3 regions of the Gordonia alkaliphila genome follow, and region 2 is predicted to be linked to each of the others. Evidence: predicted binding sites of a transcription regulator. Region 2 holds the regulator's gene; each other region holds the start of a gene.
What was found. The regulator LexA, encoded in region 2, represses DNA repair genes until DNA is damaged. The targets are predictions, from matches to a motif close to CGAACANNTGTTCG.

Region 1 (9,928 bases), on a different contig from region 2:
GGCTCCGTCGAACAGGCGCACCTTCGCGTTGAAGTACTCCTCCATCGTGTGATGGAAGTCCAGGTGGTCCTGGGAGAGATTGGTGAACCCGCCCACCGCGAAGCAGGCGCCGTCGACCCGGCCCAACGACAGCGCGTGGCTGGACACCTCCATGACCACCGCGTCGACCCCGCGCTCGCGCATCACCGCGAACATTCGCTGCAGGTCCGGCGCCTCCGGCGTGGTCAACGAACTGGGCACCGGAGTGCCGTCGATCCGGATCTCGACGGTCCCGATGAGGCCGACGACGTGTCCGCCGGCCCGCAGCGCCGCCTCGGTGAGATACGCGGTGGTGGTCTTGCCCGAGGTGCCGGTGATCCCGATGAGCGTCAGCTGCTGCGACGGGTCGCCGTAGATCCGCGCGGACACGACACCCAGGATCGACCGGGGCGCCGGGTGCAGCAGCACCGACACGTCCGCGGTGGCCGGATCGGCCTGCAGCAGCCGCAGTCCCTCGTCGTCGGTGAGCACCGCGACCGCACCGGCAGCGACCGCCTGGGCCGCGAAGCGGGCGCCGTGCACGCGGGCGCCGGGCAACGCGGCGAACAATTCCCCGGGCGCGGCGTGCTGCGCGCGCAGCGTCGCACCGACGACGGTGCGATCGTCACCGATCACCCGGGCCCCGGACAGCGCGGCCAGCGCCGTCAGATCGGCCCCGACGGGATGTTCCGGCCGCACCGGTGGGTGCTGAATCTTGTCCGCCACAGTTCTCGTACCTCTCTGCCAGCTCGGTTCTACCCAGCTCGGTCGTCGACGACCATCGAACCGATGCGGTCGAGCCTATGCTTCCAGCTTCAACCGCGGAGTCTGGGTGGCCGAGAACGGCACCTTCTCGTGCTGCAGCAGCCAGGTCCCGATGGTGGAGAACAGCGGCGCCGCCGACTGGCCGCCACTGCCGTCCGAGCTGCGCACCGGGTTGTCGAGCATGATGCCGATCACGAAGCGCGGATCATCGGCGGGCGTGATCCCGGCGAAGGTGATGTTGTAGCTCGACTTCGAGTAGCAGTTGCACTTCGGGTCCACCTGCTGCGCGGTGCCGGTCTTGCCGGACGTCTGGTAGCCCTCGATCGCGCCCTTGGCTCCGGTGCCCGACTGCACGCCCATCGGGTCGTCCTGCATCACCGACCGGAACATCTCGCGGACGGTGCGCGCCGTCTCCGGGCTCACCACGCGCACCGGTTCGGGTTCGGTGAAGCCGGCGCTGCGCTCACCGTCGAGCGGCGCCAGAATGCGCGGCGGGATGCGCACGCCGTCGTTGGCGATGGCCTGGTACATCGCGGTCATCTGCAGCAGCGTCATCGACAGACCCTGCCCGATCGGCAGGTTCGCGAACGAACCGCCGGACCACTGGCTCAGCGCCGGGACTTCGCCGCCGCTCTCGGCGGGCAGCCCCACCTCGGTGCGCTGGCCCAGCCCGAAGGCCGTCAGCATGTCGGCGAACCGCTTCTCGCCCACCTTCTGCGCCAGCATCAGTGTGCCGACGTTCGACGACTTACCGAAGATCCCGGTGGTGGTGTACGGCACCACGCCGTGGTCCCACGCGTCCTTGACCGTGATGCCGGCCATGTCGATGGAACCGGGTACCCGGTACACCGCGTTCGGATTGGTGAGCCCGTACTCGACCGCCGCCGAGGCCACCACCAGCTTGTTCACCGAACCCGGCTCGAACGGCGAGGTCACCGAGCGATTGCCCAGATCCGCGTCGCGCTGCTCCTCCACCGGAAGGGACGGATTGAACGTGTTGTCGTTGGCCATCGCCAAGACCTCGCCGGTGCGCGCATCGAGCACGACGGCCGACGCGTTGTTCGCGCCCGACTTCTTCTTGGCCTCGTTGACCTGCGCCTGCACGAACCACTGGATGTCCGAGTCCAAGGTGAGGGTGACGGTCTGGCCGTCGATCGCCGGGTGCACGTTCCGCTTGCTGCCGGGAATGATCGCGCCGTCCGCACCGCGGTCCACGGTCTCGGTGCCGTTCATGCCGGCCAGGATCGGATCCAGCGACGACTCCAGCCCGATGTGTCCGTTGCCGTCGAAGTTGACGTCGCCGATCACGTTCGCGGCCAGTGAGCCGCCCGGATAGACGCGCACCGACTGCGGGTCGGCGCCCACCTCGGGGAAGTCCGCGGTGATCCGGTTCGCCGTCTCCGGGCTCACCGAGCGGGCCAGGTAGACGAAGTCGTCGTCGGAGGTCACCTTGGCGAGCAGGTCCTCGGTGGAGATCGAGCCGCCCAACTGCAGCGACACGCCCTCGGCGATCTCCTTGAGCCGCGTGTTCGCGTCGGGCAGCTGATCGTTCTTCTCGTGCTCGGCGTCGATCGCCTTGCGGACCGCACGCGGCAGGAAGGTCAGCGACCGCGCCTCACCGGTGTAGGCCAGCGGCCGGCCGTTGCGATCCAGGATCGCGCCGCGCTTGGCGTACAGCGTGATGACGTCTTCGCGCTGCTGCGCGGCCTGCGCCGCCAGATCGCCCGCATCGATGACGTTGATCCACACCAGCCGACCGGCCACCGCCATCGCGATCACCGCGGCGAGCGCGATCAGCACGCGCGACCGGATCAGAAAACGCTGTGCGGCACTGCTCCCACCGGAATCGGCCGGGGTTCGAGGATTGGTCATGATGGCTGCATCCACTCCCGGGTCATCGATCGGCGGCGGTATTGCGGTTCGGCGTGGCGGCACTGGGGGGCAGGACGTTCGGCGCGGGCGCCTGCGGGGTCGCGGTGTTCGGCGGGGTCACGCTCGGCGGGGCGGGCGCGGGGTTCGGGGCCTGACCGTCCGGGGTATGACCGTTCGGGGCCTGCTCGCCGGGGGTCTGCTCGCTGGGGGCGGGGTTGCCGCCGAGACCGCCGGAGTCGTCCACCTTGCTGGCGTCGATCTGCTTGACCGGATCCGGCTTCGGGTTCAGCGAACCGGGGCGGTTGCCGTCGGCCGGCTTGAGCTCGCCGCGCAGGCGAGCTTTGCCGTCCGGACCCACCACCAGGTGGGCGCCGATCCCGGGCACCATGCCCAGCTTGGCCGCCTTGTCGGCCAGCTCCGGCGCCGAGTCGCCGGAGTCGGCGGTGCGCTTGAGGTTGTCCCGCTTGTCCACCAGCGCCTGGTTCTCCTGACGGAGCGACGACAACTGATACGAATCCTGCGCGGCCTTCGTCGACAGGTACAGCGTCAGACCGAGCGCACCGATCACCAGCACGACGATCGGCACGATGAACGGCATGTCGGACAGCCCGGTGAAGACGCCCGACGCCTTCTTCGGCGTGAGGAGCTCCGCGCGCCGCGGCGGACGCCGACGACCAGCCGCGGGCTCGGTGGACGCCGACCGGGACGCGCCCGACCGAGAGGCGGAGGCGGCCCCGCGAGACACGGACGTCCGAGGCGTGGCGGCCCGGGGTGCGGACGGACGGGTTGCGACGGCGCGGCGCGCGGACCGACGGTCGTCGAGGAGAGTCATCGTCGGTTCCCTTCACCTGCGGGGTCGCCGTCGCCGGCGGCCCCGATTCGTTCGATCGCACGCACCCGGACCGGGGCGCTGCGGGGGTTCTCGTGTCGTTCCTGTTCGTTGGCTTGTTCGGCACCGCGGGTGATCAGCGCGAACTTCGCGGCGGTGCCGGGCAGGTCCACCGGCAGACCCGCCGGAGTGGTGTTGCGGACCGCCTGCGCGAAGTCCCGCTTCACGATCCGGTCCTCCAGCGACTGGTAGCTCATGACGGCCAGCCGACCGCCCACCGCGAGCAGCTCCAGCGACGCGGGAACCACGGCGCGGAGCGAATCCAGCTCCCGGTTCACCTCGATGCGCAGCGCCTGGAAGGTGCGCTTGGCCGGGTGGCCCCCGGTGCGCCGGGTGGCGGCGGGGATGGTGGCGTACAGCAACTCCACCAGCCGTCCACTGGTGGTGAACGGCTCCTGCTCGCGCGCCCGCAGGACCGCGGAGGCGATCTTTCCGGCGAACCGCTCCTCGCCGTACTCGCTCAGGACGCGCGCCAGCGCGCCGTGATCGTAGGTGTTGAGGATGTCGGCGGCGGTGAGCTCGTCGTCGTCGTTCATCCGCATGTCCAGCGGTGCGTCGACGGCGTAGGCGAAGCCCCGCTCGGCCTGATCGAGTTGCATCGACGAGACTCCGAGATCCAGCAGAATGCCGTCGACCTCGGCGAGCCCGGCCGCTGCGGCCACGTCACCGATCTCGTCGTACCGGGCGTGGTGGAAGTGCATGCGTTCGCCGAACGGCGCCAGCCGCTGCGTCGCGATCTCGAGAGCGTGTTCGTCACGGTCGATCCCGTGCACCGTGAGTCCGGGCAGCCGGGTCAGGATCAGTTCGGTGTGGCCACCGGCGCCGAGGGTGCCGTCGATCAGCACCGCCCCGGACCCGTCGGCGTTGCCGCGCGTCAGTGCGGGACGGAGGAGTTCGAACATCCGATCCGCCAAGACCGGCACGTGCCCGTGCTCGGACGACGTCGATTCGGACACACCGATCACCTCTCCCCTGTTTCCTGCTGATGGCATTGCTCGTGGCGGAATTCCTGCCGACGAGGTCGTCGAGCGGCCCTGTCGAAGAAGCGGAACTGCGGTGAGGCGGGGTCCCCGCCCGGTGCGCACCTGACGCTGGGGAAGTACGTCAGGGTCGGCCGGGCCGAGGCCTCGCCTCACCGCAGCAGTCCAGTTCTTCACTTGTCGTCTAGACGATCGCGTCCAAAGCGGCGGAACCGCCGGCCGCGAAGGCCTCCTCGTGCGTGGCCTGGTACTCCGCCCACCGAGCGGCGTCCCAGATCTCCAGGTGGTCGTACTGGCCGGTGACCACGCAGTCCTTCTGCAAGCGCGCCCACTGGCGCAGTCCCGCGGACAGGTTGACCCGGCCCTGACCGTCGAGCGTCTGCTCGTCGGCGCCGGCCAACATCAGCCGGACGTAGGCACGCGCTTCCGGATTGTTGCGCGACGCCTCGTTCGCTTTCGCGGCGGTGACGTCGAACTCCTCGGCGGGATACACCGACAAGCTGTGATCGAGACCCTGTGTGACCACAACCCCTCCTGACAGCGCGTTCCGAAACTTGGCCGGCAGCGTGAGCCGTCCCTTGTCGTCCAGCTTTGGGGTGTAGGTCCCGACGAAGCCAGGCACGTCGCCACCTCCTACCCCGGTATCAGCGGGAGAACCTGAGCTCTCCGGTCGATGTGCACCACATTACCCCACTTTGCTCCACAATCCACCACCCACGCCCCACTTCCCCACCACCTGCGGACATAGTCACAGGTCAGCGGCACATTAGCGGGGGCGTGCCGTTTTAAAGCACGCCGCGCGTCCGTGCTGCTGAGCTGGTGGAGGGTGCGCCGAAATGGCACTGAAGTGGCCAATGGGATCTGCCGATACCCCAAAGTGGGGGGAAGTGGGTGATCGGGGTGGGGCGCGGTGGGGAGGACCCGAGAGCGCTGCCGTCTGGTGCAGTCACCAGGCGACTGCACCAGACGGCAGAGTGCCCGGGGATGCAGACGGGGGCCGCAACCTGAAGAGGTTGCGGCCCCCGTCTGGGAGTCAGTGGCGGCGCACGGCCGCGCAGGAATGTCTAGTGATCGCCGCGGTCGAAGCGCCGATTGAAACGGTCCTCCATACGCGAGCTCAGCGAGCCCTTGCCCGCAGACTTCGTCGACCCCCGCTTAGCCGGGCCCGCGGAAGCCGGACCGCCGCGCGGACTGAGCACCAGCAGCAGACCGCCGGCGAACATCACGAAGAAGCCGACCAGGCTGAGGATCTTCAGCTCACCGATCTGCACGTCGACCATGAGGCCACCGACCAGGAGCGCCAAGCCCACGATGAACAGCAACGCGGCCTGCCATTGGCGGCGCGCACCGGGGCGGCCGACACGCTGCTTGCTGACGCTCGAGACGAACTTCGGATCCTCGGCGTACAGCGCGCTCTCAATCTCGTCGAGCATCCGCTGCTCATGTTCCGAAAGCGGCACCGCTCTCCTCCCTCACTGTCCGAGCAACGCAAACGACGGGGCATCGGCGCCTGCTATCCACCCATGATACGAGCAGAATCGATAAACGACCACTTTTCTCCGGCGAAGCGCACATCACGCGCCCACCATCCGCTCCGCGGACGCCGCCCCGGGCAGTCGGCCCTGCTCATAGGCCAACAGGTTGGCGTCGGCCGCGTCGAGGAATTCGGCCGCACGACGCTCCACCCGGGCACACAGCGTGTCGTCGACCCGCGACACCAGACCGGCCTCCACACGCGCACGCATCGTGGACAGTCCACTGAAGTATTCGGCGAGATCGGCATACTCCGGCGCCACCGCCTTGATCCGGCTCCAGGCGTCCCGGGCGTTCCGGCGGCGACGCACCGGACCGAGCGGCTCGTGCACGGCCAACACCGCACCGGCCGCACGGATGGCCGCCAGATAGAACTGCCGGAAGCGTTCGGCGCCGTCGTCGTGCACGGCGGTCGCGCCGTCGAACAACACTTCGGCACGGTCGAGCAGATCGCGACTGCGATGCACCACGCGGGGATCGGGACTATTCGGTGCCATGGGGCCGCCTCCTTCGTTGAAGAGAACGTCTCATGAGCCTCGGACATTTCCGCTCCACCGATGACCACTGCCCACCCGTTTTCGAGGGCGGGGCCGCACACGGAAGCGGCGGTCCGACGTCTTCCCCGTCGCACCGCCGCTTCCCTTTATCGAACTTCTGTTCGATATTCTCAGGCTATCCCGCGCCGGGCCCGCGAGGCAAGTAAGGATAGTGTCTCCGACGAGACCGAACAGACAGCCGAGAGGGACGCGAGTGGGGGCACCGATGTCGATCCGATTGATCGCACTGCCCGCCGACGACGCCCAGGCCTGGTTGGATCCGGCGGTGCACACCTACGTGACCGCGATGCGTTATCCCCGCGGCACCGAACAGGGCCGCATCAGCCTGTGGCGAGAACACCTCGGACGTCCCGGCTGGACGGCGATCGGCGCCCTCGCCCAACTCTCTCCGATGGAGCTGCGGCGCCCGACGAATGCGCGACGCCGCGTCACCGCGCCCTGGACCACCGGGCACGAGGCCCTGGTCGGGGTGGCTTACGGCTACACCGGCGCGGCCGACCAGTGGTGGAATCGGCAACTCCGCGCCGGCCTGGGCCGCCGCGGACTGACGGCGGCCCAGGTCCAGGATCTGGTCACCGACTACTTCGAACTCACCGAACTGCACGTGCACCCGTCGGCGCAGGGCCGCGGGATCGGCGCCGCACTGCTGACCGCGCTGCTGACCGGCCGCCCGGAGTCGCAAGTGCTGCTCTCCACGCCCGAGGTGCCCGATGAGCGCAATCGCGCCTGGTCGCTGTACCGACGCTTCGGATTTCAGGACGTCCTGCGCGATTTCACCTTCGTCGGCGATCCGCGGCCGTTCGCATTCCTCGGCCGCCCCCTGCCGCTGCCGCCGCCCGCGCCCGGGTTCGGCTGAACATTCCGAGCACGCCCTGCCCGGCATCACCGTAGGCCTCTGGCACGATGACACACGTGCCTTCTCTCCCCCGCTCCCGGACCGTCCGCCGATCTCCGGCGGCGCTCTGCGTCGTTCTGCTCGCGCTGACCGGACTGCTCAGCAGCTGCATGACCCGGTCGGAGACCGTCGGCGACCAGTTCTCCGGCGTCGTGATCGTGGCGGCCAACCCCGAGACCGGGCCCGCGGTACCGAGTTTCGACGTCCCCGCCTCGCTGGCCGGCTCCGTCCACGTGAGCTCGTTCCCGAACGAGTTCAGCGAGAAGGACCGGGAGCAGCAGGAACCCGAAGATCAGGAGGAGAACGAGCAGGCGCCCTCGCCGGTCGGCAAGGTCGGCTCGCGGTTGACGTACACCAACCTCACCGCGGGCCAGTTCTCACAGCTGGGCGATATCGTCTCCAGCGCCCTGGACTCGGGCGCGACGATCGACCTGAGTGCCACGCGCAGCGGCGACATCGTCCGGATGCGGGGCGCCGCCGCGCTCACCGAGCTGGCGCCCGCCCTGTACTACGTGTCGATCACCGTCGAGTTCGCCGGCCCGGTGGTGGCCACCAACGGCACGCGGGCCGGTGATACCTCGGTCACCTGGACCCCGGTGCCGGGCCAGACCGCGGAGTTCAACGCCGATGTCGAGTACGCCGACCCGGCGACCGCCGCGCTGCCCAGCTGGACCTGGTTCCTGGTGATCCTGTGCCTGGCCATCGTCGGCGTGGTCGCGGCGACGGCCTATCGCTTCCGCGACCGGACGCCGCGCTACTCGGACGCCGCGCGCACGTCGTCGACGACGACGGACGCGGACGCTGCGAGCGTCGCGGGCGCCGAAGTGAAGGCCCCCGAAGACGCCACGCCCACGTCCTGACTTCGACGGTCAGGCGGCCGGGCCGTCAGGCCGGAGCGAGGGCTCCGCGGGTGTCCACGCCCAGGCGGTCGAGGACCTCACTGGTGGCGCGCGCGAAGTTGAGGCTGCAGAAGTGCAGGCACGGAACGCCCTCGGCGATCAGCCGCTCGGACATCTCGGTGCACAGGTCGATGCCGACGGCCCGGACGGCCGCCCGGTTCTCCTCCGGACCGTCGCCGGCCGCTGCGGCCAGACGCTCGGCCACCGGAGCAGGCAGCACACTGCCGGACAGCTCCACCATCCGGCGCACGCTCTGCAGCGAGGTGATGGGCATGAGGCCCGGGATCAGCGGCTTGGCGCCCTGTTCCGGATCCGCAGCAACCACGCGATCGCGCAGGCGCAGGAAGTCGTCGGTATCGAAGAAGATCTGCGAGATCGAGTATTCGGCGCCGGCCCGCAGCTTGCGCACCAGGTTGGCGGTGTCGGCCGCCAGATCGGGGGCACGGTGATGCCCTTCCGGGAACGACGCGACGCCGACCTGGAAGTCGCCGAGGGTGCCGATCAGCTCCACCAGTTCGCTGGCGTACTCCACCCCGTCGGGGTGCTTGACCCACTCGCCGAGCGGGTCACCCGGCGGGTCGCCGCGCAGCGCCAGCAGGTTGGTGATGCCCTGGTCGGCGTAGGCGCCGACCAGGCCGCGCAACTCGTCGATGCTGTGGTTGACGGCGGTCAGGTGCGCCACGGTGGTCAGGGTGGTGGTGGTCGCCAGTTCCCCGGCGATGCGCACGGTGCGGTCGCGGGTGGACCCGCCCGCCCCGTAGGTCAGGGACACGAAAGCCGGTCCCATGCGTTCGAAAACCCGCACGGCGTGCCAGAGTCGGGCCTCTTCGTCCGCCGATCGTGGCGGGAAGAACTCGACGGAGAACGGTACCGGGCCGCTGTGCGGCGCGGCGAGCCGTTCGATGACAGACGACTGCCCCAGGGGCTCCACGGGAAGGACACTCACCCTGCCGATAGTACGGATCACCGCCGTACCCACCGATTCCTCGCACGAGTTTTACGCACCGTCGCCGACCCCCTTGACCGCGACGCACAACTGGGCTATTGCCGTCCGGCGGTGGCCGACGACGCTTCCGCGCCCCGGTAGGCTTACCCGCGTGTTGAGCCAGCAGCAGGTACCCGGCGCCGTCGAGAACATCCTGCGGGACTTCGTGGCCGCGACGGCCCCGTCCCTCGACGAGATCTCTCCGGTGGTGGCCGAGGCCGGTGCAGCCTTGGCGGAGTTCGTCCTCACCGGTGGCAAGCGTCTGCGCCCCCTTTTCGTGCACGCCGGATGGCAGTGCGCGGCGACCGGACCGGAGGCCACGGCCACCGAGGCACTCGCGCTGCGGGTGGGCGGCGCGATCGAACTGATCCAGGCGTGCGCGCTGGTGCACGACGACATCCTCGATCGCAGCGACACCCGCCGCGGCCGGCCCACGGTGCACCGGCGGTTCTCCGCGCTGCACCGTGATCAGCGCTGGACCGGCGACAGTGCGCACCACGGCGCGTCGGTGGCCATTCTGCTCGGCGACCTGGCC
Region 2 (9,928 bases):
TCCGGCGACGCCCCGCGATGCTCGGCGATGAGGTAGCCGGCCAGCGACGAGTCACCGGCACCGACCGTGCTGCGCACCCGGATCTGCGGCGGTGTCGCGAACCAGGAGCCTTCGGCGGTGGTGAGCACGGCACCGGCCGCGCCGAGCGTGGTGAGGACGGCCCCGCCGGTGCGCGCGGCGAGCGCGGACGCGGCGGACTGGACCGGCGTCAGATCTCCGGCCTCGGCGGCGGCCTCCAGCGAGGCGCCATCGCCCCCGATCAGTTCGGCGAGCTCGAAGGCGTTGGGCTTGAGCAGATCGGGTCGGGCACCGGCGATCGCCAGCAGCGGCGGCCCCGAGGTGTCGACGGACACCCGGTGTCCGCCCGCGTGCAGGCGCGCGGTGACGGCGGCGTACCAGTCGTCCGGCACTCCGGGAGGCAGGGAACCGCACAGCGCCACCCACCGGGCATCGGCGGCGGCTGCTGCGACCAGGTCGGTCAGCCGGGCCAGCTCGCCGGCGGACAGCCCGGGGCCGGGCTCGTTGACCTTGGTGGTGGTGCCGTCCGGTTCGGCGATGGTCAGGTTGGTGCGCACCGGCTGATCGATCGGGACGCTGCGGTGCGGCAGGCCGGTGGCCTCCAGCTGGATGCGCAGCGGGTCCGACGGTCCCGCAGGCAGGACCGCAAGGGTTCTCAGTCCGGCTCCGTGCACCGCGCGGGCCACGTTGATGCCCTTGCCGCCCGGCTGGTTCGTCACCGCTGCGGCGCGTTGCACGTGACCGCGGGCGAGTGGTGCGTCGAGGGAGATGGTCCGATCCACGCTGGGATTGGCCGTCACGGTGACGATCATGCGATCACCACCTCGATGTCGAGGTCTTGCAGTTCCCGCCGCACCGCCGGGTTCAGTCCACCGTCGGTGACGATCACGTCGACGTCGCTCAGCGCCCCGAAACTCACGAGGTGTTCGCGGTGGAACTTGCTGGAGTCGGCCAGCACCACCACCTGTTCGGCGGCGGCGATCATAGCGGACTTGGTGGCGGCTTCGTCGGCATCCGGGGTGGACAGGCCGTGCGTGCGGCTCAGTCCGTTGGTGCCGAGGAAGGCGAGGTTGACCCGCAGCCGGCGGAGTGCGTCGACGGTCTCGGTTCCCACCGCGGCCTGCGTCTTCCCGCGAATGCGACCGCCGACGAGGGTCACCTCGCAGTTCGGCAGGGTGGACAGATGCCCGGCGAGCGGAACCGCATTGGTGACCACCGTCAAGCGGCGTTCGGGCGGCACCGCGAGTGCGGCGCGCAGCGTGGTGGTGCCCGCATCGAAGAGGGCCGAGCCGCCGTCGGGTGGCAGGAACGCCTGGGCGGCCAGCCCGATCGCCGACTTCTCCGGTGCCCGCGACCGTTCGCGCTGGCCCAGATCGGGTTCCTCGACCACTTCGCCCAGATCCGGCCGGACGGCGCCGCCGTGGACGCGGACCAGGACGCCCTGGTCGGCCAGCACCCCGAGGTCACGGCGCACGGTCTCCCCGGTCACGTCGAAGCGCACGGCGAGTTCGGCCACCGCGACGCGGCCGTGGTTGCGCACCTCGGTGGCAATGGCCTGTTGGCGTTCTTCGGCGTACACGGAAGCCCTCCCGTCCTGGATTGGTTATATCTGTGTTTACCTGTGAACGTGTTGACAAGTCAAGGGTTCACTGTAATCTCGATCACATGGCACAGGTGGAGAGCAGTACCGCACAGAACTATGGGGCCGTCGCCGCGGTGGTCGGCACGCCGGTCGTATCCGGACTCGCCTACGGGCCGGTGATCCGAGTGTCCGGCGTGCCGGAGTACGACGTCGACGCGGCCGCGGAGATTCCCGAAACCGAGCGCGCGGCCGAGGCCGCACGCTTCGTCGCCGCAGCCGAGACGGTGGCGGAGCGCTTCACCGCGCGGGCCCGGGCCAACACCGGCAGTACGGCGGAAGTGCTGGCGGCGACCGCCGCCCTGGCCAAGGACCGCGCGTGGATCGCCACCGCCACCGGACTGATCGAGAAGGGCACGCCGGCCGCCGCGGCCACCGTGCGGGCGATCGACACGATCTCCGACATGTTCGCCAAACTCGGCGGGCTGATGGCCGAACGCGTCACCGACCTCGCCGACATCCGCAACCGGGTGGTCGCCGAGGTTCTCGGCCTACCGGAGCCGGGCATCCCACTGCCCGAGCAGCCGTCGGTCCTGCTGGCCGACGATCTGGCCCCGGCCGACACCGCCGGCCTGGATCCGAAGCTGGTGGTGGCCCTGGCCACCCGCTTGGGCGGGCCGTCGAGCCACACGGCGATCATCGCCCGGCAACTCGGCATTCCGTGCGTCGTGGCCGTCGCCGACCTGAATCGGGTCGATACGGGAGCCATGGTCTTCGTCGACGGCGAACGGGGCGTGGTGGGCGTCGACCCGGATGCGGAGCAGATCGCCGCGGCGGTCGAGGCGGCACAGCAGTTGGCGGCCGAAGTGGCGCAGTGGCGCGGACCCGGCCGCACGGCCGACGGGCACGCCGTGGCGATTCTGGGGAACGTGGCCGACGGTGTCTCCGCGCGCAGCGCCGCCGATCTCGGCATTCTGGCCGGGGTCGGACTGTTCCGTACCGAGCTGGCCTTCCTGGAGCGCCCCGACGAGCCCTCGGTGGCGCAGCAGCAGAGCCTCTACCGCGAAGTCATCGACGCCTTCGACGGCGACAAGGTGGTGATCCGCACCCTCGACGCCGGATCGGACAAGCCGCTGCGTTTCGTGAACCATCCCCACGAGGACAATCCGGCTATGGGGGTGCGCGGCAACCGCATCGTGGCGACGCACCCGGAGATCCGTGAGCACCAACTCGATGCGATCGCGGCGGCCGCGGACGGCGCCGGCGCGGTGCCGTGGGTGATGGCCCCGATGGTCGCGACGGTGGCGGAGGCCCGCGAGTTCGCGGCGCAGGTGCGCGAGCGCGGGTTGACTCCGGGGGTGATGATCGAGGTGCCGTCGGCGGCGGTGCAGGCCGAGAAGATCCTGGCCGAAGTGGACTTCGTGTCCATCGGCACCAACGATCTGACGCAGTACACGATGGCCGCCGACCGGATGTCCGCCGAATTGGCGGCGCTGACCGACCCGTGGCAGCCGGCCGTCCTGGCGCTGGTGGAACGGGTCGGGGCGGCAGGCCGAGCAGCCGACAAGCCGGTGGGGGTCTGCGGCGAGGCGGCCGCCGACCCGCTGTTGGCCTGCGTTCTGGTGGGGCTGGGCGTCAGCTCGCTGTCGTGCGCGCCCGCCGCCGCCGCGCCGGTGGGTCGCAAGCTCGCGACCGTGACGCTGGACCAGTGCGCCGCCGCCGCTCAGGCCGCAGTGGCCGCCGACAGTCCCGTCGACGGCCGGGCTGCGGCCCGGGCGGTATTGGGCTGAACCGGCGTCAGAGGCGCCGCATCACGGTGACGACCTTGCCGAGGATCGCGGCGTCGTCGCCCGGGATGGGCTCGAAGTGCTCGTTGTGCGGCAGCAGCCACACGTGTCCGTCGATCCGCTTGAACGTCTTCACGGTGGCCTCGCCGTCGATCATGGCGGCGACGATGTCGCCGTTGTCGGCCACGTTCTGCTGACGCACCACCACCCAGTCGCCGTCGCAGATCGCCGCGTCGATCATCGACTCGCCGACTACGCGCAGCAGGAACAGGGAGCCCTCGCCGACCAGTTCCTTGGGCAGCGGGAAGACGTCCTCGACCGCTTCCTCGGCGAGGATCGGGCCGCCGGCCGCGATCCGGCCGAGCACCGGGACGTAGGCCGGTGCGGGGACGTTCGGATCCGCCTGATCGGCGGCCGGGGGCGGGGTGCGCTGCTCGTCGCGGACATTCACCGCGCGCGGACGGTGCGGATCGCGCTTGAGCAGCCCGCGGCGCTCGAGCGTGCGCAGCTGGTGCGCCACCGACGAGGTGGAGGCGAGGCCGACGGCCTCACCGATCTCGCGAATGCTCGGCGGATAGCCGCGTTCGCGCACCGAGGAGCGGATGTACTCGAGAACTTCGCGCTGACGCTGCGTCAGTGAGGCCTCCAGGGTGGCCGTCGACAACAGCGGGTCCACGTTCGACGTGTGCGGTCCGTCGTTCATCGAACTTCCTTTCGATCGGGGTCGCCCTCCAATTTAGTCGAGTAGGTCACAGAAATCAAACAATTGTTCGACGTGTCGTAGCGGATGTCCGAGGCGTGGTGTTAACTATCGAACAAGAGTTCATCGAACGTACGAACGATGGGAGTTCCACGATGACCGAGCTGCTGACCCGCCGCCCCGCGTCCGCCTCGACGCTGCCGCAGTCCACCACGATGACCTGCGACGTTCCCCTGATTCAGACCACCTGCCGGGCCACCGGCCGACGTCCGCGCGCGGTCGCCGCCGCCACCCCGGTGTGCCCGGCACCGAGCGTTCGAACGCGTCCGGCGCGGCGCGCCGAGCGCACTGCGTCGCCGACCACGAGCGCCGCTCGGGCGGCCCGTGCCCGTTCGAACACCGTGGATCGTTCGACGGCGGTGCGTCGTCGCTGGGCGGCCGGCGTGCTCCTCGGTGCCGCGCTGGCCGCCGTGGTCGTCGTGCTCGGCATGGTCGGTGAGGACTACGAGAAGGCCGTCAGCGGCGTGCCGGCCCAGACCGAGGTGGTCCACGTGCGCAGCGGTGAGTCGCTGTCGTCGTTGGCCGAGCGGATCGCTCCGGATCGCTCCGCGGCGTCGGTGATCGCCACGGTGCGCGACCTGAACGGTCTCGACGCCAGCGGACTGCGCCCCGGTCAGGCGCTCGTGGTGCCCGCCTACCGCTGAGGCCGCGATGGCGCCGAGTACGCTGGGGGCATGCGATGCCCGTTCTGCAAGAACGACGACACCCGAGTGGTTGATTCGCGCGCCTCCGACGACGGAGCGTCGATTCGACGCCGCCGGTCGTGCTCGGAATGCAGTCGCCGGTTCACCACCGTCGAGTCGGCGGTGCTGGCGGTGGTCAAGCGCAACGGCGTCACCGAGCCCTTCAACCGGGAAAAGGTGATGAAGGGTGTGCGCCGGGCGTGCCAGGGCCGATCGGTCACCGAGGATTCGCTGGCGCAGCTGGCGGCCGCGGTGGAGAACACCGTCCGCGCCTCGGGATCGGCCGAGATCCCCAGCCACGAGGTCGGCCTGGCGATCCTCGGGCCGCTGCGGGACCTCGACGAGGTGGCCTACCTGCGGTTCGCGTCGGTTTATCGGTCCTTCGAATCCGCCGACGACTTTCAGCGCGAGATCGACGATCTGCGCAAGGATTCGCGCCGCGAACCGGTCGGCTGACCCACCGCCGCTGCGTGCGGATCAGCCTCACTCGAAGGCCCGCCTCACTCGAAGGACTCGATGGCCTTCATCACCCGCTTCTCCGAGATCGGTCCCGAGGTCCCCAGCTGCTGCGCGAACAAGCTGACCCGCAGTTCCTCCAACTGCCAGTGAACCAGGTCGTTGAGGGCGTCGTGCCGGTGCGCAGGAAGCGCCGCGAGTCGTCGGTTCCAGTGCGCGATGACCCGGTCCACCGTGTCGAGGCCGGCGTTGTCGCGGGCGGCGGAGCCGGGGAGCGCGTTCAGTCGGGCCTGGGCCGCCGACAGGTAGCGCGGTAGATGGAGCAGGTGCGCCAGCGGAGTCTCGCCGACGAAGCCGTCGAAGATCAGGTGCGCGGTCTGCTCGGCAACGTCGTCGGCCGCGGCGCTGCCGCTGTGCGCGTCGACGGCGCGGGCGGTGGGGCCGAGCGCGGCCAGGGCGCGGGCGGCGTGCATGAAGTACTCCGGTGCGGCGGCGCGGATCACCGGTGACAGACGCTCGCGCAGCGCGGCGAACTGTTCCGGGGTGCGAAGCGACGCCACGTCCGGTTCCTTGGCTAGGGTGTCGGCGATGGCGCGACGTGTGCAGTCGGCGAACAGCTGCTGCGGGTCGGCGTACGGATTCTGGCTCAGCGCGAGGCGCTCGGCCGGTGGCAGACCGTTGGCGACCTTCTTGTTCAACGGGGTGATCGCCTGCGCCAACAGGTGGGCGACGCCGGCGGCGATGCCCGCGTCGCGAGCGCTCGCCGACGTCGCCTCACTCACTCGGACGCCGTCGCCGACGGGCGCCAGGGTGGGGTAGGTGACGACGGGTTGGCCGGCCACCACGTCGTCGCGGCGCTCCGCGAGGGTGCCGATGCCGTCCGGCTTCCAGTCTCGGTACACCGGTGCGGCCGCAGCGGGGGCGGGTGCACGGCCGAACTCGGCGCGCAGCGGTTCCAAGCGGTCGGCGCGGCCGATGATCGCGCCGCCGGCGTCGGTGACCGCGAAATGGATGCGCAGGTGGGCCGGCAGGTCGTCGGTGCGAAAGTCGCTGGGGGACAGGCTGATGCGAGCGATCTCGCCGAGTTCTCGCGCGAGGGCGGGCAGCAGGTGCTCGGAGCGCGGTGTGATCTTGCTGAGGACCAGATCGGCGTACTGCTGGGCCGGCGAGAGGGACTTGCGCAATCCCTTGGGCAGGGACCGGATCAGCGCGGTGACCAACTCGCTGCGCAGCCCCGGGACCAACCAGTCGAAGCCGCCCGCGTGGACGTGCTCGAGCAGGGGACGCGGGATCAGCACGGTGACGCCGTCGTCGGGTGCGCCGGGGGCGAAGTGATAGCGCAGTTCCAGTCGGGTCGGGCCCTGCTGCCAGGCGGCGGGGAAATCGGCGGCCGCCGGAACGGCCGCGACCGAACCGGCCTCGTCCAGGTGGAGGAGCTTGGGATCGGTGCGGGAGGCCTTCTTCCACCACGTGTCGAAGTGTCGGGTGGAGACGACGTGCGCCGGGATCCGGGCGTCGTAGAAGTCGTAGAGGTCGCCGTCGCTGAGGCGGACGTTCCGACGGGCGCGGTGCTCGAGGTCCTCGGCGTCGGCCAAGAGCCGGCGGTTGTGCGCGTAGAACTCGTGCCGGGTGCGCCAGCGACCCTCGACGAGCGCTGCCTGTAGGAACAACGCTCGCGACTCGACCGGGTCGATGCGGCCGTAGTTCACCGTGCGCGACGCGATGAGCGGTACCCCGTAGAGGCTGACCTTCTCCTTGGCCGTCACGGCCCCGCGGCGCGACGACCAGGCGGGCTCGCTGTAGGTGCGCGTCACCAGGTCGGGGGCGATCTGCTCCACCCATTCCGGATCGATCGAGGCCACGGTGTGCGCGAACAGTCGGGAGGTCTCCAGCAGTTCGGCGGTCATCACGAAGGAGGGCGCCTTCTTGGCCAGTTCCGAACCCGGGAAGATGGCGAACTTGGTGCCGCGGGTGCCCAGGTATTCGCGGGTATCGCCTTGGCGCGCACCGATGTTGGTGAGCAGGCCGGTGAGCAGGCTGCGATGGATGGCCGACGGATCGATCTCGGTCTTCGGTATCTCCCAGCCCAGGTCGGACACCGTACGACGGAGCTGACGGTGCAGATCCGTCCATTCGCGGATCCGCAGGTAGTGCAGGAAGCTGCGCTCACACTGGCGCCGGAACTGGTTGCCCGACAAGGCTTCCCGCTGCTCGTGCAAGTGGTGCCAGAGCTTGAGGCGGCTGAGGAACTCCGAGCCGGGCACCGCGTACTCGCGGTGCGCGGCCTGCGCGGCCTCGCGCTTGTCGGAGGGGAACTCTCGGACGTCCGGCAGCGACAGCGCCGCGGCGATCGGCAGGATGTGGTCGAGACAGCCGTTCTCGTGACCGGCCACCAGCATGCGGGCCAGGCGCGGGTCGATCGGCAGGCGCGCCAGGTCGCGTCCGGTCTTGGTGAGCCGCGCCTGCGCCGAATCGGTGCCGGTGACCGCACCGAGCTCGGACAGCAGCGTCATGCCGCCGTTGATCGCCCGCTGCTCGGGTGGCTGGACGAACGGGAACTCGGCGACGTCGCCCAGCCGCAGTGACAGCATCGACAGGATCACCGCGGCCAGGTTGGCGCGCAGGATCTCCGGGTCGGTGTATTCGGGGCGGGCGTCGAAGTCGTCCTCGGAGTACAGGCGGATGCAGATGCCGGGCGCCACGCGGCCGCACCGGCCGGCGCGCTGGCGGGCGCTGGCCTGGGAGACCTTCTCGATGGGCAGGCGCGTCACCTTGGTGCGGGTGGAGTAGCGCGAGATGCGGGCGGTGCCGGTGTCGATGACGTACCGGATGCCGGGCACGGTCAGCGAGGTCTCGGCGACGTTGGTCGACAGCACGATGCGCCGTCCGTCGGACGGCGTGAAGATCTTCTGCTGCTCGGCGACCGACAGGCGGGCGTACAGCGGCACGATCTCGGCTCCGCTGCGCCGGGACAGGGCGTCGGCGGTGTCGCGGATATCGCGCTCGGTCGGCAGGAAGACGAGGATGTCGCCGCGGCCGGACGACCACAGTTCGCTGACCGCGGCGTCGATCGCGGCAATCTGGTCGAGGTCGGCATGGTCCTCGTCGTCGGACACCGGCGGTCGGTACCGCACTTCGACGGGGTAGGTGCGGCCGGACACCTCGAGGATCGGGACGTCCTCGTCGGGGCCGGCGAAATGCCGGGCGAAGCGGTCCGGCTCGATGGTGGCCGAGGTGATGATCACCTTGAGGTCCGGGCGGGACGGCAGCAGGCGCTTGAGATAGCCGAGCAGGAAGTCGATGTTGAGGCTGCGTTCGTGGGCCTCGTCGATGATGATCGTGTCGTAGCGGGACAGCTTCGGGTCGGAGGTGATCTCCCGCAGCAGGATACCGTCGGTCATCACGCGGATCTTGGTGTGCTTGCCGGACTTGTCGGAGAACCGGACGCTGTAGCCCACCACGTCGCCCAGTTCGGTCTGCGTCTCGTCGGCGATGCGGCGGGCCACCGAGGTGGCGGCGATGCGTCGCGGCTGCGTGTGCCCGATCGACTCGCGGCCCAGCGCCAGGCAGATCTTCGGCAGCTGCGTGGTCTTGCCCGAACCGGTCTCACCGGCGATCACCACCACCTGATGGTCGGCGATGGCGCGGGAGATCTCGTCGCGGGAGGCGCTGACCGGAAGCTCCGGCGGGAAGGTGAGGACGGGGACAGCCATGATGGCTCCGAGTCTATGGGGCCGCATCGGCGAGCGGCGCATCCGAGCGTGATGACCGGGAACCGGGGCCCGCCGGGAAATCGGACGTCGCCGTGGAATAGTGGTAGCCATGGGTTCTCTTTGGCATGGATTCGCCGACATGGGCATGGTCACCGACAACGGGCCGTTCGTCATCACTCGAGGTGAGGGCGTCCGGATCTACGACGATGCGGGCAACGAGTATCTGGATGCGACCGCCGGCCTCTGGTTCACGAACGTGGGCCACGGGCGCACCGAGATCGGCGAGGCCGTCGGCCGTCAGCTCTCGACGGTGGCGCACTACTCGAACTTCGGCGACTACGCGGGGGACGGTCTGATCGCGCTCGCCGAGCGGGTGGCGGCGATGGCGCCGGTGCCGGGCTCCAAGGTGATGTTCACCTCGGGCGGCAGTGACGCGGTCGATACCGCGGTGAAGCTCGCCCGCCGCTACTGGACGGAGCTGGGCCGGCCCGAGAAGCGGCTCGTCGTCTCCCGCAGCAAGGCGTACCACGGCATGCACATCGGCGGTACCGCGCTGGCCGGCATTCCGCTGAACCGGGAGGGCTACGGCCCCGAGTTCATGCCGGACACCGAGAACATCGAGTGGGACGACGCCAAGGCGCTGCTCGGCGTGATCGAGCGGGTGGGCGCGGAGAACGTGGCCGCGTTCATCGCCGAGCCGATCATCGGCGCCGGCGGCATCTACCTGCCGCCGGACGGCTACCTCCGCGAGGTGCGCGACATTTGCCGCGAGCACGACGTCCTGTTCATCGCCGACGAGGTGGTCACCGGGTACGGCCGTATCGGGCACGGTCACTGGTTCGCGTCGAGCCGCTTCGATCTGGCACCGGACATGATCACCTCGGCCAAGGGTCTCACCAGCGGCTACGTGCCCATGGGCGCGATGATCGCGG
Region 3 (9,928 bases), on a different contig from region 2:
TGAACGTGTCGTGCCCGTCATCGGTGCCGAACGGCGCACGCGGGTCGTCCTCGCTCCAAAACCAATCCGGAACCGCCGCAACATAATTCGGGTGGCTGGTCGTCGGCGACGGCCCCTCCCCGTCGATGTCGAGATAGTGCGGGTTCGATGCACTTCCCACTGCCGCTTCTTTCTCGCGATCGATCATCGGCGGCGAGGAGGCCGCTGGCACTGGGGACAGAAGAACGAGCTGCGGTTCATGAACGACTCGCGGACCATCGGGGTCCCGCAGCGCGGGCATTCCTCGCCCTCCCGTCCGTACGCGTTCAACGACCGGTCGAAGTATCCCGATTCGCCGTTGACGTTCACGTACAGCTCGTCGAACGACGTGCCGCCCACGGTGATCGCCTCGGCCATCACGATCCGGGCCTGATCCAACAACGACAGTAAGCCGGCGCGCGGAATGCCCTTGGTACGACGACGCCCATGCAACTGCGCCCGCCACAGGGCTTCGTCGGCGTAGATGTTCCCCACGCCGGAGACCACCGTCTGGTCCAGCAGCGCCCGCTTGATCTCAGTGTCCTTGCGGCGCAACACTTCTATCACCGCAGCGGGGTCATAGGCGGGGTCGAACGGGTCGGCGGCGATGTGCGCGATCGACACCGGCAGCCCGCCCTCGGCCTCCGGGGTGTACTCGTCCAGGTGCCACCCGCCGAACGTCCGCTGATCCACGAAACGCAGTTCGTTGCCGTCGTCGAGCTCGGCCCGGATCCGCAGATGGACGGGGTCCGGCGCACCGGCCTCGGCGAGCAGCATCTGCCCGCTCATGCCCAGGTGCACCACCACCGCGACGTCGTCGGCCGCGTCGGCGGCGTCCAGCCAGAGGTACTTGCCGCGACGTGCGACGTCGTCGAATCGCTTGCCGCGCAACCGATCTGCCAGATCCTGTCCGCCGGGCAGGTGACGGCGCACCGCGCGCGGGTGCCGCACCTGCACCCCGGTGACCCGCCGTCCGACGAGGTGCGTGTGCAGCCCGCGGCGGATGGTCTCCACCTCGGGAAGTTCAGGCACCCGCGCCCGTCTCCCCCGCGTCCGCCGCGCCGGAGTCGGCAGGATCGGCGCCGTCGTTCAGGGACCGCCAGGCCAACGCGGCAGCCTTCTGCTCGGCTTCCTTCTTGGTACGACCGGTCCCCGATCCGCGCGCCTTGCCGTTCACCACGGCAGCGGCGGTGAACTCCTTGTCGTGGTCGGGCCCGGTGGAGGTGATCTGGTACTGCGGCACACCGAGATTGCGCGCCGCAGTCAGTTCCTGCAGCGAGGTCTTCCAGTCCAGGCCGGCACCGAGCTCGCCGGAGCGGGCGATCACCGGCTCGAACAGCCGGAGCACCACCTCTTTGGCCACCGCGATGCCGTGCTCCAAAAACACCGCACCCAGCAACGACTCCAGGCCGTCGGCCAGAATGCTGGCCTTGTCGCGGCCGCCGGTCAGCTCTTCGCCGCGCCCGAGATACAGGTGCGCACCCAGACCGCCGGGGCCCAGCTCGCGGGCCACCTCGGCGAGGGCGTGCATGTTCACCACGCTCGCGCGGATCTTGGCGAGTTCACCTTCGGGGCGATCGGGAAAGCCCAGGTAGAGACGTTCGGTGACGACCACGCCGAGGACCGAGTCCCCGAGGAACTCCAGCCGCTCGTTGGTGGGCAGTCCGCCGTTCTCGTACGCGTACGAGCGGTGCGTCAGCGCCATGGTGAGGAGTTCGGCACCGATCTCCACCCCGAGGGCGGCGGTCAGCGCGGTCGGGTCGGCTACACGCGCCATGACTTACCGGCCCTCCACCGACTCCGTCGACGAGTCCCCGGGCGCATCGCCCGAGTCGGAACCGAACCGGCCGGCCAGGCCGGCCCACCTCGGATCGATCTGCTCGTGTCCGTGGTCGGGCTCGGCGTCGGCGAGGCGGACACCGCACTCGGCACACAGGCCCGGGCAGTCGTCCGAGCACACCGGGCTCAGCGGCAGCTCAGTGCCGACCAGGTCGATGATCAGCTGTTCCAGGTCCACCTCGTCGTCGACGAGCCGGGACACGTCCTCTTCGTCGGTGGTCTGCTCGGTGACGCTGTCCGGGTAGGCGAACAGTTCGGTGATGTACACCGTGACGCCGTCGGACAGCGGCTCCAGGCAACGACCGCACTGGCCTTCGAGGTCGGCGCTCGCGGTGCCGCTGACCAGCACGCCCTCGGACACCGACTCCAATCGCAGGGTCAGGTCGATCTCCGAGCCGGCCTCGATGCCGATCATCTCGGCGCCGATCCGCTCGGGAACGACGACGGTGCGCTCCACCTCGATCATCGAGCCGGGGCGGCGCGGCAGACTCCGCACATCGATCACATAGGGACTGGTGCTAGGCAAGGCGCTCACGCCGCACATTTTAGCGTGCGCGCCAAACTCCGATCAGCCGGCCATCGGGGCGGCTGCGCGCGGCCCCTGCTCGTACTGGTGCGGGTACTCGACGTAGTCGTGCATGGCCGCACCGGTGCGCAGCTGCTGGCGACCGCGGTTCACCGAACGCAGCGTGCCGGTCAGCACCTCTTCGAAGCCGGCCAGCTTCTCGTCGACGTAGACGTCGCATTCGCCGCGCAGGCGATCGGACTCGGCGTACGCGGAGTCGACGATGCGGTCGGCCTCGCTCTTGGCGGCGATCACCACTTCGGCCTCGGAGACCAGGCGCTGCTGCTCGGCGATGCCGTCGGACACCGACTTCTCGTAGTTCGCGTTGCCGGCCTCGATCACGCGGGCGGCCTCGGAACGGGCGCGGCCGGTGACGGCCTCGTGCTCGCGCTGGGCACTGTGCTGCAGGCGCTGTGCTTCGTCGGCGGCGTTCTGCTGGATCGACGCGGCGTGGGCGGTGGCCTCGTCGACCATGCGGTCGGCACGACTCTTGGCCTCGGACAGCATGCGGTCGGACTCGGCGCGGGCCTGCGCCATCATGGCCTGGCTGTCCTGCTCGGCCGTAGTGACCATGGTGTCGGCGCTCTCGCGGGCATTGTCGATCAGCGAGTCGCGCTCGTCGAGCACGTCCTGCGCATCGTCGAGCTCGATGGGCAGCGCCTCGCGCAGATCGGCGAGCAGCTCCCGCACGGCCTCGCGCGGGACGACGCAATTCGCGGACATCGGGACGCTACGTGCCTCCTCGACGATCGCGATCAGTTCTTCCATTGCCTCGAAGCAGCGGTACACGGTTACCCCAATCCGGCGCAGCAGCGAAAGTCTGGCCTGGTCGTTAATTCTGAGGCCATTGTGCCGAATGTTGTTCGTGTGACTGGGGAGGCGCGTGGGCGTGTCGCGATTCGCCCCTTAGACCGAGCGGACGTCCTCGATGCGATCCATCAGCGCCGCGTGAATGGCCGGCGACAGGTACGGCGAGGTCTCCCCACCCAGCTTGGCCACTTCCTTGACCAGCGAACTAGAGACGTGCGCGAACTTCGGATCGGTCACCATGAAGAAGGTCTCGGCGCCGGAGAGCTCGCGATTCATCTGGGCCATCGGCACCTCGTAGGCGAAGTCGGTCTCCGACCGCAGGCCCTTGACGATGGTGGTGGCGTCCTCCTCGCGGACCAGATCCACCAGCAGTCCGGTCCAGCTCCGCACCTCGACGTTGGGCAGATCGGCGCAGTCGGCTTCAATCAGCGCGATGCGCTCGTCGACGGTGAACATGCCGCGCTTGTTCGGGTTCACCACCACGGCGACGATGACGCGGTCGAACCGCTGAGCGGCCTTCTCCACCACGAAACGATGTCCGCGGGTGAAGGGATCGTAGGAGCCGGGGCACACAGCTGCACTCATGAGCCCAGACCTTACCCACCTGCTGCAATGCCGACTGGGGCGACACCGACTGGGGCTACACCAACTGGGCGAGCGTGACGGTGGTGTCGCCGTAGTCCTTGCGCGCGACTTCTTCCAGCGCGTCCGGCCACCGTGGATCCTCGTCGCGACTCGCGCGTTCGAGGACCACCCACGCCCCCGGCGCCAGGTGCGGTGGCAGTGCCGCCAGCACCGCGGTCACCGCGTCGGCGCTGAGCGCGTACGGCGGATCGAGGAATACCAGATCGAACACCGACGACGGTGCGGCCAGGAACGACTCGGCGGTGCGCTGCACGACGCGCGCCCGGTCACCGGCCCCGCAGTGGGCGATGTTCTCGCGCGCCACCGTGGCGGCTTTGCGGTCGGCTTCGACGAGCACGGCCTGCCCGGCGCCGCGGGACAGTGTCTCCAGCGCCAGGGCCCCGGTGCCGGCGTAGAGGTCGAGCACCCGCGCATCGGCGATATCGGTCCGCGAACCGAGCATCGAGGCGATCGCCTCGCGGACGCGATCGGAGGTTGGACGGGTGCTCTGAGCGGGTGCCGCCAGTCGGCGACCACGGAACGATCCGGCGATGATTCGAGGCATGATGCACCCATCCTAAGCCCCCGACGACAAGCCCGACCGGACCCATTGTGACTTACCCCACATTTACCCGCTGAGCAGTAACGAACCGGCCGATCCGTCACCCATTCCGGGGACACACCTGACATTGGTCTCGGTTCTCGTTAACGTCGGTAACGTCATGAATCCGGATATACCGAAATCAAGGCAGCACCGCGACTCCGAAGTGAAATTTCGGAAACCGGTGGTCGACGACGGAATCAGATTGTGGGAGATCGCTCGCGACACGCACGTGCTCGACGTGAATTCCAGCTACGCCTATGTGCTCTGGTGTCACGATTTCGCCGAGACGTCGATCGTGGCCGAATCCGCCGGAAATCCGGTGGGTTTCGTGACGGGCTATCGCCGACCTGATCAGCCGAACGTGCTGATGGTCTGGCAAGTGGCCGTCGATGCGGATCAACGCGGCGCAGGAATCGCCGCCCGCATGCTGACCGACCTGTTCACCCGCGCCCAGACGGCCGGGGTGACCTGCCTGCACACCACCATCAGTCCCGACAACGTCGGCTCGCAGCGACTCTTCGCCGCGGCCGCCGAGCAGCTCGGCCTCGACATCCGATCGGAGTCGTTGTTCGACGCCGACGTCTTTCCGGATGCCCACCAACCAGAGGATCTGTACATCCTGTCCCGAGGCTAGAAATCACCGGCCGGGGAATTCTACGGGCTCGCAGAGCTCATGCAGGACGACAACTCCATAAAGGGGAATAGAACGATGACAACACTCGAAACGCACGTGGACGACACCACTTTCAGTAAATACGAATCCGAAGTCCGCACCTACTGCCGGAACTGGCCGGCCCTGTTCGACACCGCCAGCGGATCGTGGATCACCGATGTCGACGGCAAGCAGTATCTCGACTTCTTCGCCGGCGCCGGTGCGCTCAATTACGGGCACAACGACCCGACGCTCAAGGACGCCCTGATCGACTACGTGGTGCGCGACGGCATCACGCACGGCCTGGACATGTCGACCCGCGCCAAGGGTGAGTTCCTGCAGACCTTCCAGGACCGGATCCTGGCGCCGCGCAAGCTGGACTACAAGGTGCAGTTCCCCGGTCCCACCGGCACCAACGCCGTCGAATCGGCGCTGAAGCTCGCCCGCAAGGTGACCGGTCGCGAGTCGATCATCAGCTTCACCAACGCCTTCCACGGCATGACGCTCGGCTCGCTGTCGGTCACCGGCAACGCGAACAAGCGCGCCGGCGCCGGCGTCCCGCTGGTGCACAGCACCCCGATGCCCTTCGACAACTACTTCGACGGCACCGTCGAGGACTTCGGCTGGTTCGAGCGCGTGCTCGACGACCAGGGCTCCGGCTTGAACCGTCCCGCCGCGGTGATCGTGGAGACCGTGCAGGGCGAGGGCGGCGTCAACGTGGCGCGCGCCGAGTGGCTGCGTGCGCTCGCCGAGCTCTGCTACGACCGCGAGATCCTGCTGATCGTCGACGACGTGCAGATGGGCTGCGGCCGCACCGGCGAGTTCTTCTCCTTCGAGTTCGCCGGCATCACCCCGGACATCGTCACGCTGTCGAAGTCGATCGGCGGCTACGGCCTCCCGCTGGCACTGACCCTGATGAAGCCGGAACTGGACGTGTGGTCGCCGGGCGAACACAACGGCACCTTCCGCGGCAACAACCCGGCGTTCGTCACCGCCACCGCCGCGCTCAACAAGTTCTGGGCCGACGACCTACTGACCCGCGACGTCGCTCGCAAGGGCGCGATCATCGCCGAGGCCTTCGACGAGATCTGCACGCGTCACCCGGGCATGTCCCACCGCGGCCGCGGCATGGTGGCCGGCCTGGTGTTCGAGGAGGCCTCCCTGGCCGCCGAGGCATGCGCGATCGCCTACGAATCGGGCCTGCTGGCCGAGACCTCCGGTCCCAACGACGAGGTGATCAAGCTGCTGCCGCCGCTGACCATCGACGAGGACGACCTGATCCACGGACTGTCAATCCTGCGCGAGGCCGTCGCCGTGGTGAACCCGGCGCCGAAGGCGGTGACCGCATGATCGTGCGCACCACCGAGGAGATCACCGGGACCGACCGGGACGTCGCAGCCGGGCACTGGCGCTCCAAGCGCATCGTGCTCGGCGGCGACCGAGTGGGTTTCTCGTTCCACGAGACCACGATCGAGCCCGGCTCGGTCAACGAGTTCCACTACGCCAACCACGTCGAGGCCGTCTGGCTGATCGAAGGCACCGGCACCCTGACCGACCGGGAGACCGGCGTCGACTACCCCCTGGCGCCGGACACCATGTACCTGCTCGACGGCCACGAGCGGCACACGGTGACCGTGGACCAGGGCATCCCGATGCGGATGCTGTGCGTCTTCAACCCGCCGGTGGTCGGCACCGAGGTGCACGACGAGAACGGCGTGTATCCGCTGGTCAGCGTGGACGCCTGACCCCTGTGCACCGGTCCTGTGCCACCATGGGAGCATGCGCTCCGTCGCGGCCTGGACCCCCGCCCCACCGACTGCGCCCGACCCCGATCCGGTCGGGCGCAGTCGCGAGCTGGCACAGTTGCTGGCCGGTCGGCGCACACTCGCGCTGACCGGAGCCGGCCTGTCCACCCCGTCGGGCATTCCCGACTACCGCAGCCCCGGGTCACCGGCCCGCACGCCGATGACCATCGACATGTTCCTGAGCTCGGCGGATTTCCAGCGTCACTACTGGGCGCGTAATCACCTGGGCTGGCGGCACATGGATGCCAGCGAGCCCAACGCCGCCCACCGTGCCCTCGCCGAATTGGAGGACGCGGGCCTGATCACCGGCGTCCTCACCCAGAACGTCGACATGCTCCACCTCAAGGCCGGCTCACGGCGCGTGCTCGACTTGCACGGTTCGTACGGCCGAGTGGTGTGCCTGCAGTGCGGGCACCGGATGTCGCGCCACCGGCTCGACGAGGCGCTCGAGGCGGCCAACCCGGGATTCCGTGAGCGCGTCGTCGGACGCGGCGCCATCGAGGTGGCGCCCGACGCCGACGCCGTCCTCGACGACACCGCCGACTTCGTCACCGTGGGCTGCCCCGTCTGCGGCGGCACGCTGAAGCCGGACATCGTCTACTTCGGCGAGGTGGCGCCGAAAGACGTTGTGACGCAAGCCTTCTCGATGGTCGACGACGCCGATGCACTCCTGGTGGCAGGCAGTTCACTCACCGTGATGTCCGGGCTGCGCTTCGTTCGATACGCCGCCAAGCACGGCAAACCCGTCGTGATCGTCAATCGCGGCGGCACCCGCGGCGACGACCTCGCCACCCTCAAGATCGACCATCGCTGCGAAATCGTGCTCCCCGCAGCCACCGAACTGCTCCAGGAAAGTGTCGAAAATTAGTTCGAGAAATCCCTTGCGCACACCGAGATGTGCGGTAAAGTGGACCACAGAGCCATCGAACAGATGAGCCGATGCGCGTGATCCGATACGGCAGGGGGTCGACATGGTTCACATCGATCGCAGCTCGCCGTGGAATCGCGTGGACCTCTCCCCCGCGGGGATGGTCCCACCGGAGCCCGACGACGATGAGCGCACGCAATGCCACGACTGGTTGCTGTTCGCCGCCAATGCGCATCGTGGCCAGTCCTATCTGTATTGGGCGCAACTGACCGCGATCGGTGAGTTCCTCGACATCGCGTTGGCCAAGCTCGACGATGCCGTGCGCGGCGGCGGCGAGCAGAAGGACCTGTTCGACCCCTACACCGTCGCGACCGCCGAAGTCGCCGTCCTGTTCGCCGTCCGCGACTCGGAGGCACGATCGCTGGTCGGTCGCGCCGTCACGATGTCCGAGCGTCTGCCGAAGACGGCGCAGCTACTTCGCGAGGGCATCGTCAGTCGGACCATGTTCGACACCGTCGTCGACCGGACCGACATCGTCGACGATCCCGCGTTGGTCGCCGCGGTCGATGCCGACCTCTGCCAAGCCATCGCCGGCGCCGGACACATCTCCGACGCCAGCGCCCGCAGGATCGCGGACCGGATCGTCACCCGGCACGACGGTGACGCCGTGCGGCGGCGCCGGGAGAAGGCACAGAAACGGAAGAATGTCACCGGCCGCGACTACCCGGACGGGCTGGGCGGCCTCCACGTGACCGCCGATGCGGAGGAGATCCAGCTCGCCCTAGCGGCCGTCAACGCCCTCGCCGAGGGTGTCTGCCCGCATGATCCGCGCACCGTGGGGCAGCGGCGCTCCGCCGCGGCGATCGCGCGCCTACGCGGCCTGGCGTTCCGCTGCGAGTGCCCGGACCCGTCGACCTGCGTGAGCACCTTGGGCGAGCAGGAGATCTCGGACCGGCAGGCGCGGATCGTCATCCACGCGGTCTGCCAGAAGTCCACGCTCGACGGCGCCGACGACGAGCCCGCCTACCTCGACGGCTACGGTCCCATCAGCGCCGATCACGCCCGCGATCTGGCCCGCCGCGACGACGCCACCGTGCGCGACCTGGATCTGGACGACCTGACCGAACAAGCTCCGGACCCGGACCGTCCTCGCCCCGCGCGGATCGTCCACACCAGCCAACCGGCCGACCCCTACCGGCCCACCGCCGCCCTGGACAATCTGGTGCGCGGCCTGTTCGCCACCTGCACCGTCCCCGGCTGCGAACGACCGGCCTGGAACTGCGAACTCGACCACATCGAAGAATTCGATCACGTCTGCCCGGCTTCCGGCGGGCCGACGTGTCTCTGCAATATCGGCCCCAAGTGCAAGACCCATCATCTGCTGAAGACTTTTCTGGGCGAACGTAATCCAGAAGAGGGATGGGTCGACGACCTGTGGGTGGCCGAGGACGGCACGGTGTGGACGTCCATGACTCTTCGGTGCGGGATCGGCGTGGACACCGCCGCACCCAACCAGTGGCTGGTGCCGCAACTGGCGGAACTGCGCTGCGATCACCTGGCCCAGGCTCCGCCCGAACCGGCCGATCCCGGCGACGGGTTCACTGCGCGAGCTCCGGCCGATGCGTGCACTTCCGGGGGCGGCCGTAGAGCCGCTACCGCGTACAAGCACGCCTGGCGCCGCGCCACCCGAGCTCGCCTCCGTAACGCACGCCGTCGTGCCTCCGAAGCCTGCGACGCACCACCGTTCTAGGTACGTACCGCCGTTCTAGGTGCGCACCAGCTGGTCGGCGTGGATCACCGGTCGGCTCAGGTCCGACGGGAGGTCGTCGGTGGACTTGCCGGCCATCGTCGCGATGTCGTCGGCGTCGAAGGACACCACACCGCGCGCACACACCGTCCCGTCCGGGCCGGCCAGTTCCACCACGTCGCCGCTGGAGAATCCACCGCTCACGCCGGTCACCCCGGCGGCCAGGAGGGAACGACGTCGACCGACGACGGCCTCGACCGCTCCGGCGTCGATCGTCAGGCGGCCCAAGGCTTCTGCCGCGTGACGGACCCAGAATCGCCGGGCCGACAGTCGCTGCGGGCGGGCCGCGAAGACCGTGCCGACGGAGGCATCCGCCAGCGCATGATTCGCATCGGC

Region 1: a site for LexA is predicted at 6,705-6,718, ahead of ABD989_RS08070 (SAV_6107 family HEPN domain-containing protein). Genes of this name have one in related genera too.
Region 3: a site for LexA is predicted at 7,842-7,855, ahead of ABD989_RS10660 (HNH endonuclease signature motif containing protein). Genes of this name have one in related genera too.

Annotation. Positions count from the first base shown of each region.
Region 1 covers NZ_BAABIE010000006.1:60,560-70,487, reverse strand. Annotated here, with positions in the region: gene ABD989_RS08100 (UDP-N-acetylmuramoyl-L-alanyl-D-glutamate--2,6-diaminopimelate ligase) at 1-744, opposite strand, end outside; gene ABD989_RS08095 (peptidoglycan D,D-transpeptidase FtsI family protein) at 820-2,655, opposite strand; gene ftsL (cell division protein FtsL) at 2,678-3,487, opposite strand; gene rsmH (16S rRNA (cytosine(1402)-N(4))-methyltransferase RsmH) at 3,484-4,536, opposite strand; gene mraZ (division/cell wall cluster transcriptional repressor MraZ) at 4,709-5,146, opposite strand; gene ABD989_RS08075 (DUF3040 domain-containing protein) at 5,589-5,984, opposite strand; gene ABD989_RS08070 (SAV_6107 family HEPN domain-containing protein) at 6,099-6,554, opposite strand; gene ABD989_RS08065 (GNAT family N-acetyltransferase) at 6,820-7,470, shown strand; gene ABD989_RS08060 (LppM family (lipo)protein) at 7,527-8,369, shown strand; gene ABD989_RS08055 (methylenetetrahydrofolate reductase) at 8,395-9,354, opposite strand; gene ABD989_RS08050 (polyprenyl synthetase family protein) at 9,506-9,928, shown strand, end outside.
Region 2 covers NZ_BAABIE010000002.1:228,597-238,524, reverse strand. Annotated here, with positions in the region: gene ABD989_RS03005 (1-phosphofructokinase family hexose kinase) at 1-830, opposite strand, end outside; gene ABD989_RS03000 (DeoR/GlpR family DNA-binding transcription regulator) at 827-1,597, opposite strand; gene ABD989_RS02995 (phosphoenolpyruvate--protein phosphotransferase) at 1,684-3,387, shown strand; gene lexA (transcriptional repressor LexA) at 3,395-4,087, opposite strand; gene ABD989_RS02985 (LysM peptidoglycan-binding domain-containing protein) at 4,240-4,788, shown strand; gene nrdR (transcriptional regulator NrdR) at 4,819-5,283, shown strand; gene hrpA (ATP-dependent RNA helicase HrpA) at 5,328-8,996, opposite strand; gene ABD989_RS02970 (aminotransferase family protein) at 9,106-9,928, shown strand, end outside.
Region 3 covers NZ_BAABIE010000009.1:2,442-12,369, forward strand. Annotated here, with positions in the region: gene ABD989_RS10605 (hypothetical protein) at 1-187, opposite strand, end outside; gene mutM (bifunctional DNA-formamidopyrimidine glycosylase/DNA-(apurinic or apyrimidinic site) lyase) at 184-1,050, opposite strand; gene rnc (ribonuclease III) at 1,043-1,795, opposite strand; gene ABD989_RS10620 (YceD family protein) at 1,799-2,401, opposite strand; gene ABD989_RS10625 (DivIVA domain-containing protein) at 2,426-3,211, opposite strand; gene coaD (pantetheine-phosphate adenylyltransferase) at 3,329-3,817, opposite strand; gene rsmD (16S rRNA (guanine(966)-N(2))-methyltransferase RsmD) at 3,873-4,421, opposite strand; gene ectA (diaminobutyrate acetyltransferase) at 4,579-5,094, shown strand; gene ectB (diaminobutyrate--2-oxoglutarate transaminase) at 5,170-6,462, shown strand; gene ABD989_RS10650 (ectoine synthase) at 6,459-6,857, shown strand; gene ABD989_RS10655 (Sir2 family NAD-dependent protein deacetylase) at 6,892-7,785, shown strand; gene ABD989_RS10660 (HNH endonuclease signature motif containing protein) at 7,889-9,535, shown strand; gene proB (glutamate 5-kinase) at 9,551-9,928, opposite strand, start outside.